DNA from 3 places in the Mesorhizobium sp. M0028 genome. Region 2 is predicted to be linked to each of the others. Evidence: riboswitches for the same ligand, from Rfam matches in the RefSeq annotation. Region 2 holds a riboswitch; each other region holds the start of a gene.

What was found. A riboswitch is a leader RNA that binds a small molecule or an ion and turns the genes downstream of it on or off. The one in region 2 is predicted to bind cobalamin.
Region 1: another riboswitch for cobalamin. It lies ahead of NKJ93_RS16055 (CbtB domain-containing protein); the one in region 2 lies ahead of NKJ93_RS08335 (ABC transporter ATP-binding protein).
Region 3: another riboswitch for cobalamin. It lies ahead of NKJ93_RS15870 (DUF1636 family protein); the one in region 2 lies ahead of NKJ93_RS08335 (ABC transporter ATP-binding protein).

Annotation. Positions count from the first base shown of each region.
Region 1 covers NZ_JAMYVG010000007.1:135,740-137,993, reverse strand. The annotation lists gene NKJ93_RS16060 (CbtA family protein) at 1-685, opposite strand, end outside; gene NKJ93_RS16055 (CbtB domain-containing protein) at 701-880, opposite strand; cobalamin riboswitch at 917-1,112, opposite strand; gene NKJ93_RS16050 (aromatic ring-hydroxylating oxygenase subunit alpha) at 1,253-2,254, shown strand, end outside.
Region 2 covers NZ_JAMYVG010000003.1:128,019-130,272, forward strand. The annotation lists gene NKJ93_RS08325 (ABC transporter substrate-binding protein) at 1-326, opposite strand, end outside; gene NKJ93_RS08330 (hypothetical protein) at 323-511, opposite strand; gene NKJ93_RS08335 (ABC transporter ATP-binding protein) at 552-1,106, opposite strand; cobalamin riboswitch at 1,131-1,335, opposite strand; partial or broken gene NKJ93_RS08340 (GyrI-like domain-containing protein) at 1,417-1,755, shown strand; gene NKJ93_RS08345 (bifunctional helix-turn-helix transcriptional regulator/GNAT family N-acetyltransferase) at 1,793-2,254, opposite strand, start outside.
Region 3 covers NZ_JAMYVG010000007.1:100,372-102,625, forward strand. The annotation lists gene cobW (cobalamin biosynthesis protein CobW) at 1-486, opposite strand, end outside; gene NKJ93_RS15870 (DUF1636 family protein) at 483-917, opposite strand; cobalamin riboswitch at 956-1,159, opposite strand; gene NKJ93_RS15875 (winged helix-turn-helix domain-containing protein) at 1,189-2,254, opposite strand, start outside.

The sequences.
Region 1 (2,254 bases), on a different contig from region 2:
GATTGGTCAGCGTCACCGCCACCACGAACTGATGATGCAGGCCTTCCGGGATTGTCGTCTCGAAGCTGTCGGGCTGCGGCGCGCCGACAATATGCGGCGCCACGATCAACGCCACGGCAAGGACCGCCAGCGGCAGCGATCTGCGGAAGGCGAGCAGGCCGAGACCGGCGGCGGTCGCCACCACCGTTGCCCACCACCAGATCTGGCGTTGGACAAGGTCGGCCGCCGGCATTGCCGGCAATTCCGGCGGCAGGCCGAGGCCCGGCGCCAGCGTGAACACGGCAAAGCCGGCAAGCCCCCAGAACAGGCCCTGGCGCCAATTGCCGATGCCGCCGGCGAACTCCGAAACCGCAACCAGGACCAACGCGAAGCCGATACCGGTGACGATATTGGCAACGACGCTGAAGGCAAAGCGTTCGAAACCGTCGGCCGGCGCCCAGCCTTCGTCCTCAGCCGGAGCCATTGCTTCAGCCGGTGCCGGCGCGGCGCTGCTCATAGCCATCGTGCCCGTGGCGGCCGGTGCCGCAGGTGCGGCGGCATGGTCATGGCCGCCGCCGGCCTGTTCGTAGACTTCCGCCTTCAGGATCAGCGGCACCGTGGCATAGGCCTGCATGCAGGCGAGAACGACGCCGGCCACGAGCCCTGCGATCGCCGCGATGAACACGACGTTGCGAAACAGTGTCATGATGTCAGCCCCTTGTCAGTGGCAGGGAAAGCCCATCGAGTGGCGATAGTCGTGGGCGGCATTGTGGACCGCATCGATGTGCGAGAAGCCGACAAAGCCCATGACGAAAATGCCGAGGAATGCAGCAAGCGCCAGCTGCATGAAACGCGACTGCGAGGAGACGGAAGCGCCGAGCGAGACGGAAGCGGTATTCATGTCTTGTCCTTTCGCCCTCCACCCGAGGGCATAGAAGTCAGTTTCCTGTCGCCGGCAGGTCTCCTGGCTCGCGGATCAGCGCCCTTCCCCACCTTCCCGAAGAAAATCTTCAGTGGCATATGGAGAGGACTACCGCACACAGTTGCGGGGGCAGCCACGGCATTGGGCAAGAATTTCGCCCGCACCGCATTCCCTCTTGGTTCCAAACGGAACCGACGACATCAGCGACTATAGGCAGAATCGCCGCGCCCGGCAAACCAAATTCCGCCGGATCGTGTGGCGAATGCGCCGCCTCGCCAAGCTCGCCGGCCGGCGCCGCAATTGACAATTCTCACAGCCGGGTGTCGGCTGGCGGATGGGGAGGAAGCCGGCATGCAACCCAGCCCGAATGAGCGCGGTCCCTATAACGGCCTGCCGCGGGCCGAGCCGACGCTGCCGTCATCGGCCTATTGGGACATCGCAGGCTATCAGCGCGATCTCGAGGCCATCTGGTATCGCAATTGGCTGCTGGTCTGCCGCGAGGCCGACCTTGCCCATCCGCTGGCTTTCAGGACGTTTCGCATAGGCACGCAGGAGGTCGTCGTGCTGCGCGACGAGACCGGCGAATTGCGCGCCTTTCACAACACCTGCCGGCATCGCGGCTCGCAGCTTTGCCAGCAGAGCGAAGGACGGCTGAGGGCGCGGCTCATCACCTGCCCCTACCACGCCTGGTCCTATTCGCTGCGCGGCGATCTGGTGCGCGTGCCGTCGAAATCGCTGCCGGACGGTTTCGACAAGGCCGATCATCCGCTCTACCGCGTCGCGCTTTCGGTGTGGCGCGGTTTCGTTTTCGTCAACCTCGCGCAAGACGCTGCCGGTTCGGCTGAAACATCCTTCGATCCGGCATCCGGCAACCTCGCCAACTGGCCGCTGGAAACGCTGCTGAGCGGCCATGTGCTGCGCAAGGTTATGAACTGCAACTGGAAGATATTTTGGGAGAACTTCAACGAGTGCCTGCACTGCCCTGGCGTCCACAAGGACCTGTCGCGGCTGGTGCCGATCTATGGCCGCGGCCTGATGGGCCGGCACGACGACCCCGAATGGGCGCGCCACGCCGACAATGACGCGCCGGAATTTGCCGGCGGCTTGCGGGCCGGGGCCGAAACCTGGTCGCGCGACGGGCGCGTCCACGGCTCGGTCTTTTCGAGCCTGACGCCGGCCGAGCGTGCTGCCGGGCAGACCTATGCCACCAACTTGCCCTCGATGTTCGTCGTCGGCCATGTCGACTATGTCAGGACCGTGCGGCTGGTGCCGCTTGGGCCGGAGCAGACCGAACTCACCGCCGAATGGCTTTTTTCGCCCGAAGCGCTCGTCGATCCGGCTGCGGATATCGAC
Region 2 (2,254 bases):
TACCAGCCGGCGAAGAAGAAATCGGGCTCGACGGCGACGAGGTTTTCGAGGGTCGGGTATTTCGGCGCGAGTTCCGGGATCGCGCCCTGCTCGGCCTTGAATTCCGGACCGACCTTATACCATCCGGTGATGCCGGTCAGGCCGACGATCGATGGTTGCAGCCCCAGCGCGAAGGCCATCTCCGCCATGTTCAGATCTTGGATGACGGCGCGCTTCGGCGCGGCGTCGAACGTCAGCGGCGTGCCGCAGCTATCAACGGTTACCGGGAAAGCGAAGGCGGTCTGGGCAAGTAGGAGGGAGGCAAAAGACAGTACGAGGCGTTTCACGGATGTTGCTCCTTGGTCAAATCGGGATGTGAAGAGGCGCGGTTCGGAACGTCGAAGACCGTGAGTTCGCGGTCTTCGGTGGGATGGCGCAGCCAAAGCACGTCAACGCCGAAAATCTCGCGGATCAACTTCTTGGTCAGCGCCTCGCGCGGACTGGCAAGTGCCTGCAGGCGGGCCTCGTTCATCACCGCGACCCTGGTGGCAAATGGCGTGACAAGCGACAGATCATTGAAGCACCGCCACGACGGTCATGCCAAACTGCGATACGAGTTCGAGAAGGTCGCTGCGGGCGCGCGGATCGAGATGATTGGTCGGTTCATCGAGGAACAGGATTTTGGGCTCCTGGGCGATGGCGCGCGCCAACTGGGCGCGTTGCCGCTCGCCACCGGATAGCGAGCCGATCGTGCGGCCGAGCAGCGGCAGCAGGCCGGTTCTGCGAAGTGCTTCAATGACGATGTCGCGTTGCTCGCTCCACCGACGCAAGCCGGCATGCGGGACGCGCCCAAGCTCGACGTAGTCGATCACGGCAAGCCGCGGATCAGGCTGATCGGTCTGGCCAACGACCGCCATGTGCAGTGCCCGCTCGGCGGCCGAAAACCTCTCCAGCCGGCGTCCGGAAAATCTCACATCTCCCGCGCTTGGCCGCAGCGTACCGCATAGCATGCGCAGCAGCGTCGTCTTGCCGGCGCCGTTGGGGCCGATGATGGCGAGGCGGTCGCCCGCCGCTACCGAAAGGCTCACCGCGCTTACCAGGCACCGGCCGACACGACCGATGTCCACGTTTTCTCCCGGCACACCCCGTCCGGTCAACTCATGCTGATGGCAGGTCTCCTGGCTCGCGGGTCTTTGCGCCATCCTGCCTTCCCAGCCTTGCCGGCCAGTGGCATTTCGGATTTTGCTCGCCGCTTACAGTTGCGGGGGCAGCCACGGCCTCGATCCAAAGGATCTCACCGTGTTCCCTTTTCACCCCTTGCCTTGCGACTCGGGGACCATCAGTCAGCCACCCTAGTTTTCCGCCAATCACAGCGCAATAAGTCTTGTCAGAAGGAGCCATATAGACCTCGTGACGTAATAACGTTACATTTAAAAGGACGTTCCAGGCGAGATCGGCGACGTCGCCTATGGCGTCTGCGTCAACGGCGACGACGCCGGCAATTTCGACTACATCGCTGGCGTCGAAGTGTCCGATTTTTCGGACCTGCCGAGGGAGTTTTGGCGTGTGCGCGTGCCGGCGCAGAAATACGGCGTGTTCGCCCATCGTGACCATATCTCGACCATCCGCCGCACGGTCAACACGATCTGGAACAAATGGCTGCCAGCCTCTGGGCACGAGATCGCCGATGCGCCGGAATTCGAGCGTTACGGCCCCGAATTTGATCCGCGCAGCGGCAATGGCGGGCTGGAAATCTGGATACCGATCAAAGGGTGAGGCACGGCAGGCCGACGCCGAAGCGCCGGAAGCGCTGCTACAGTTCCAGGTTCCAGTTCTGGCCGACCAGATCCCTGCCGAAGGAATGGTGGCACTCCTCGTTGGTCAATTTAAAGCCCACAGACTCATAGATGTGGCGGGCGGCGGCGAGCACGTCGTTGGTCCACAGCGTCAGTGTCCTGTAACCCGTGGCGCGGCAAAAGCCGATACATTCCTCGACCAGCCGCTTGCCGATGCCGAGACCTCGCGCCGAGGGCTCGACGTAGAGCAGGCGCAATTTCGCCACCGCGTCCGACTGGCGCACGACGAAGACGGAGCCGACGACCTCGCCTTCCCGCTCGGCGATCCAGCTGCGTTCCCATTTCGGATCGAAGGATTTGACGAATGTGCCGAGGATTTCAGCGACCAGCGCCTCATAGGTTTCGTCCCAGCCATATTCCTGCGCGTAGAGCAGGCCCTGGCGATGGATGATCCAGCCGATGTCGCCGACCTGCAGAGG
Region 3 (2,254 bases), on a different contig from region 2:
CGCGCGCTGCGCCTGCAGGGCGTCCATGTCGTTGGCAACGCGGCCATCAGCCAGCGCCGGCCCGTCGACGACGGCGATGACGCCATCGACCGTGACGCGGCTTTTCACCGACGGCCACTGGAAGGCCTGGACCAGCGGCTTGGGCAGGGCCAGCCCGGACGTCTCGATCAGGATGTGGTCGACCTTCGGCGTCAGCGACAGGATCTGGTCGAGCGCGGGGACAAAGTCGTCGGCGACAGTGCAGCAGATGCAGCCATTGGCCAGCTCGACGATGTTTTCCTCGGGGCAAGTGTCGATGCCGCAGCCCTTCAGGATCTCGCCGTCGATGCCGATATCGCCGAACTCGTTGACGATGATGGCCAGGCGCTTGCCTTTGGCGTTTTCGAGCAAATGGCGGATCAGCGTCGTCTTGCCGGCGCCGAGAAAGCCGGTGACGACGGTGCAGGGGACGCGCGAAACGTTGGCGGCCGAATCTGGGGAAGTCATATCAAGTCCTTCAAAAGGTCGAGGGGAGGGATGCGGGCAACCAAGCCGCGCTTCAGGCAATCGGGACGGCCGCGCCACGGAATGAGGCCGTCCGTCGAAGTAGCGAACAGCTTTGCCCCCGTCACCAGATCGGTGCCGCTGCTCGTGGTCAGGTCGCCGAAGACATAGCTCCAGCAGCCGTCGCGCAGCATCGCGGCGCTGAGCCGGCGCTTGCAATTGCCGAGGCATTCGACGGTGCGGATTTTAATGTTTTCGCTGGAAGCGGCGCGGCGCGTGTGCTCGGCGAGCAGTTCGCCGGCGCGGGGATAAGCGTCCGAACCGGTCTCGTCACGGCAGGACGAGCAGACGATGACGGTAACGCCGGCCGGGGAATCACCATGGCCGGACAATAAATCCGCTGTCTCAGCCGGAAAACTGCTGTCGCGTTCCAAATCAGGCTCCTTGCCCGGAAAACCCGCCAGGCGATCGGATTCTTATGTCCTAGACGGCAGGTCTCCTGGCTCGCGGGTCATCGCCTGGGTGCCGCCTTCCCGGGAATATCCCAGTGGTTTTCGGCCTTGGCTCGTCGCTTACAGTTGCGGGGACAGCCGCGGATTTGAAATCGAGATTTCGCACCGCATTCCCTCTTGGCCCTTGCCGTTGCGGGCAGGGGACCGTCTGGAACGGATTTAGGCTTGTGAAGGCAGTCGTGTCAACGCACGTCTATGACGCGGCGATATCTGCGAGCGGCTGGCCGAGGTCGCCGGCAGCCGTCACCTCGATGCGCTCGAGCCCGAGCCAACCCTGCATCTGCTTCAATTCCTCGAAAAGGGCGGCGGCAGTTTGCGGCGGGGCGCCGGGCTCCGAATAGGCGGCATGGACGCGCAATACGCCGGCCGGGCGGTCGGCCCTGAGGTCGACGCGCCCGACGATGCTGTCGCCGAGCAGGAACGGCAGCACATAATAGCCATACTGGCGCTTTTCGGCCGGCGTGTAGATCTCGATGCGGTAGTGGAAGTCGAACAACCGCTCGGTGCGCGACCGCTCGAAGACGACGGGATCGAACGGCGCAAGCAAGGCGCGCGCCTCGATCCTGCGCGGCAAACGGCCGTCCTTGTGGAGATAGGCTGTTTTGCTCCAGCCTTCGACGCTCACCGGCAACAGGTCGCCAGCCTCGACCAGTTCCTCGATGCGGCCCTTGATGTCGGCGGGCGAGAGGCGGAAATAGTCGCGCAGATCGCCCGCCGTGGCGACGCCATGGGCGCGGGCGGAGATGCGCAGCAGTTCGCGGTGGGCGTCCGCGGGGGACGGAACTGGCAAAGCGAGTACCGTTGGCGGCAGCACGCGCTCCGGCAGATCGTAGAACCGCTCGAAACCACGCCGGTGCGCCGTGGTGATGCGGCCCGCCCAGAACAGCCATTCGAAGGCATGCTTGGCATGGCTCCAGCCCCACCAGCCGCCCGAGCCCTTCTGGCCTTCGAAAGCCGACGCCGCGATCGGGCCTCGTTCAGCGACCTCGCGATAGATGTCCTCAATGTAGGCGGCGTGCTCGCGGCCCCATTTTGCCAGTCCGCTGTACATTTCCTCGCCGCGCTCGGCCCGCCGCATGCGCCAGCGCATCAGCGGATAGGTCTCGACGGGCAGGAACGAGGCTTCATGCGCCCAATATTCGAAGACCATGCGCTTGCGTGTCACCGCGGCGTCGTCGAGCAGCGCCAGCTTGTAGGGGCCAAGCCGCGAATAGAGCGGCATATAATGGGCGCGAACCACGGCGCTGACGGAATCGATC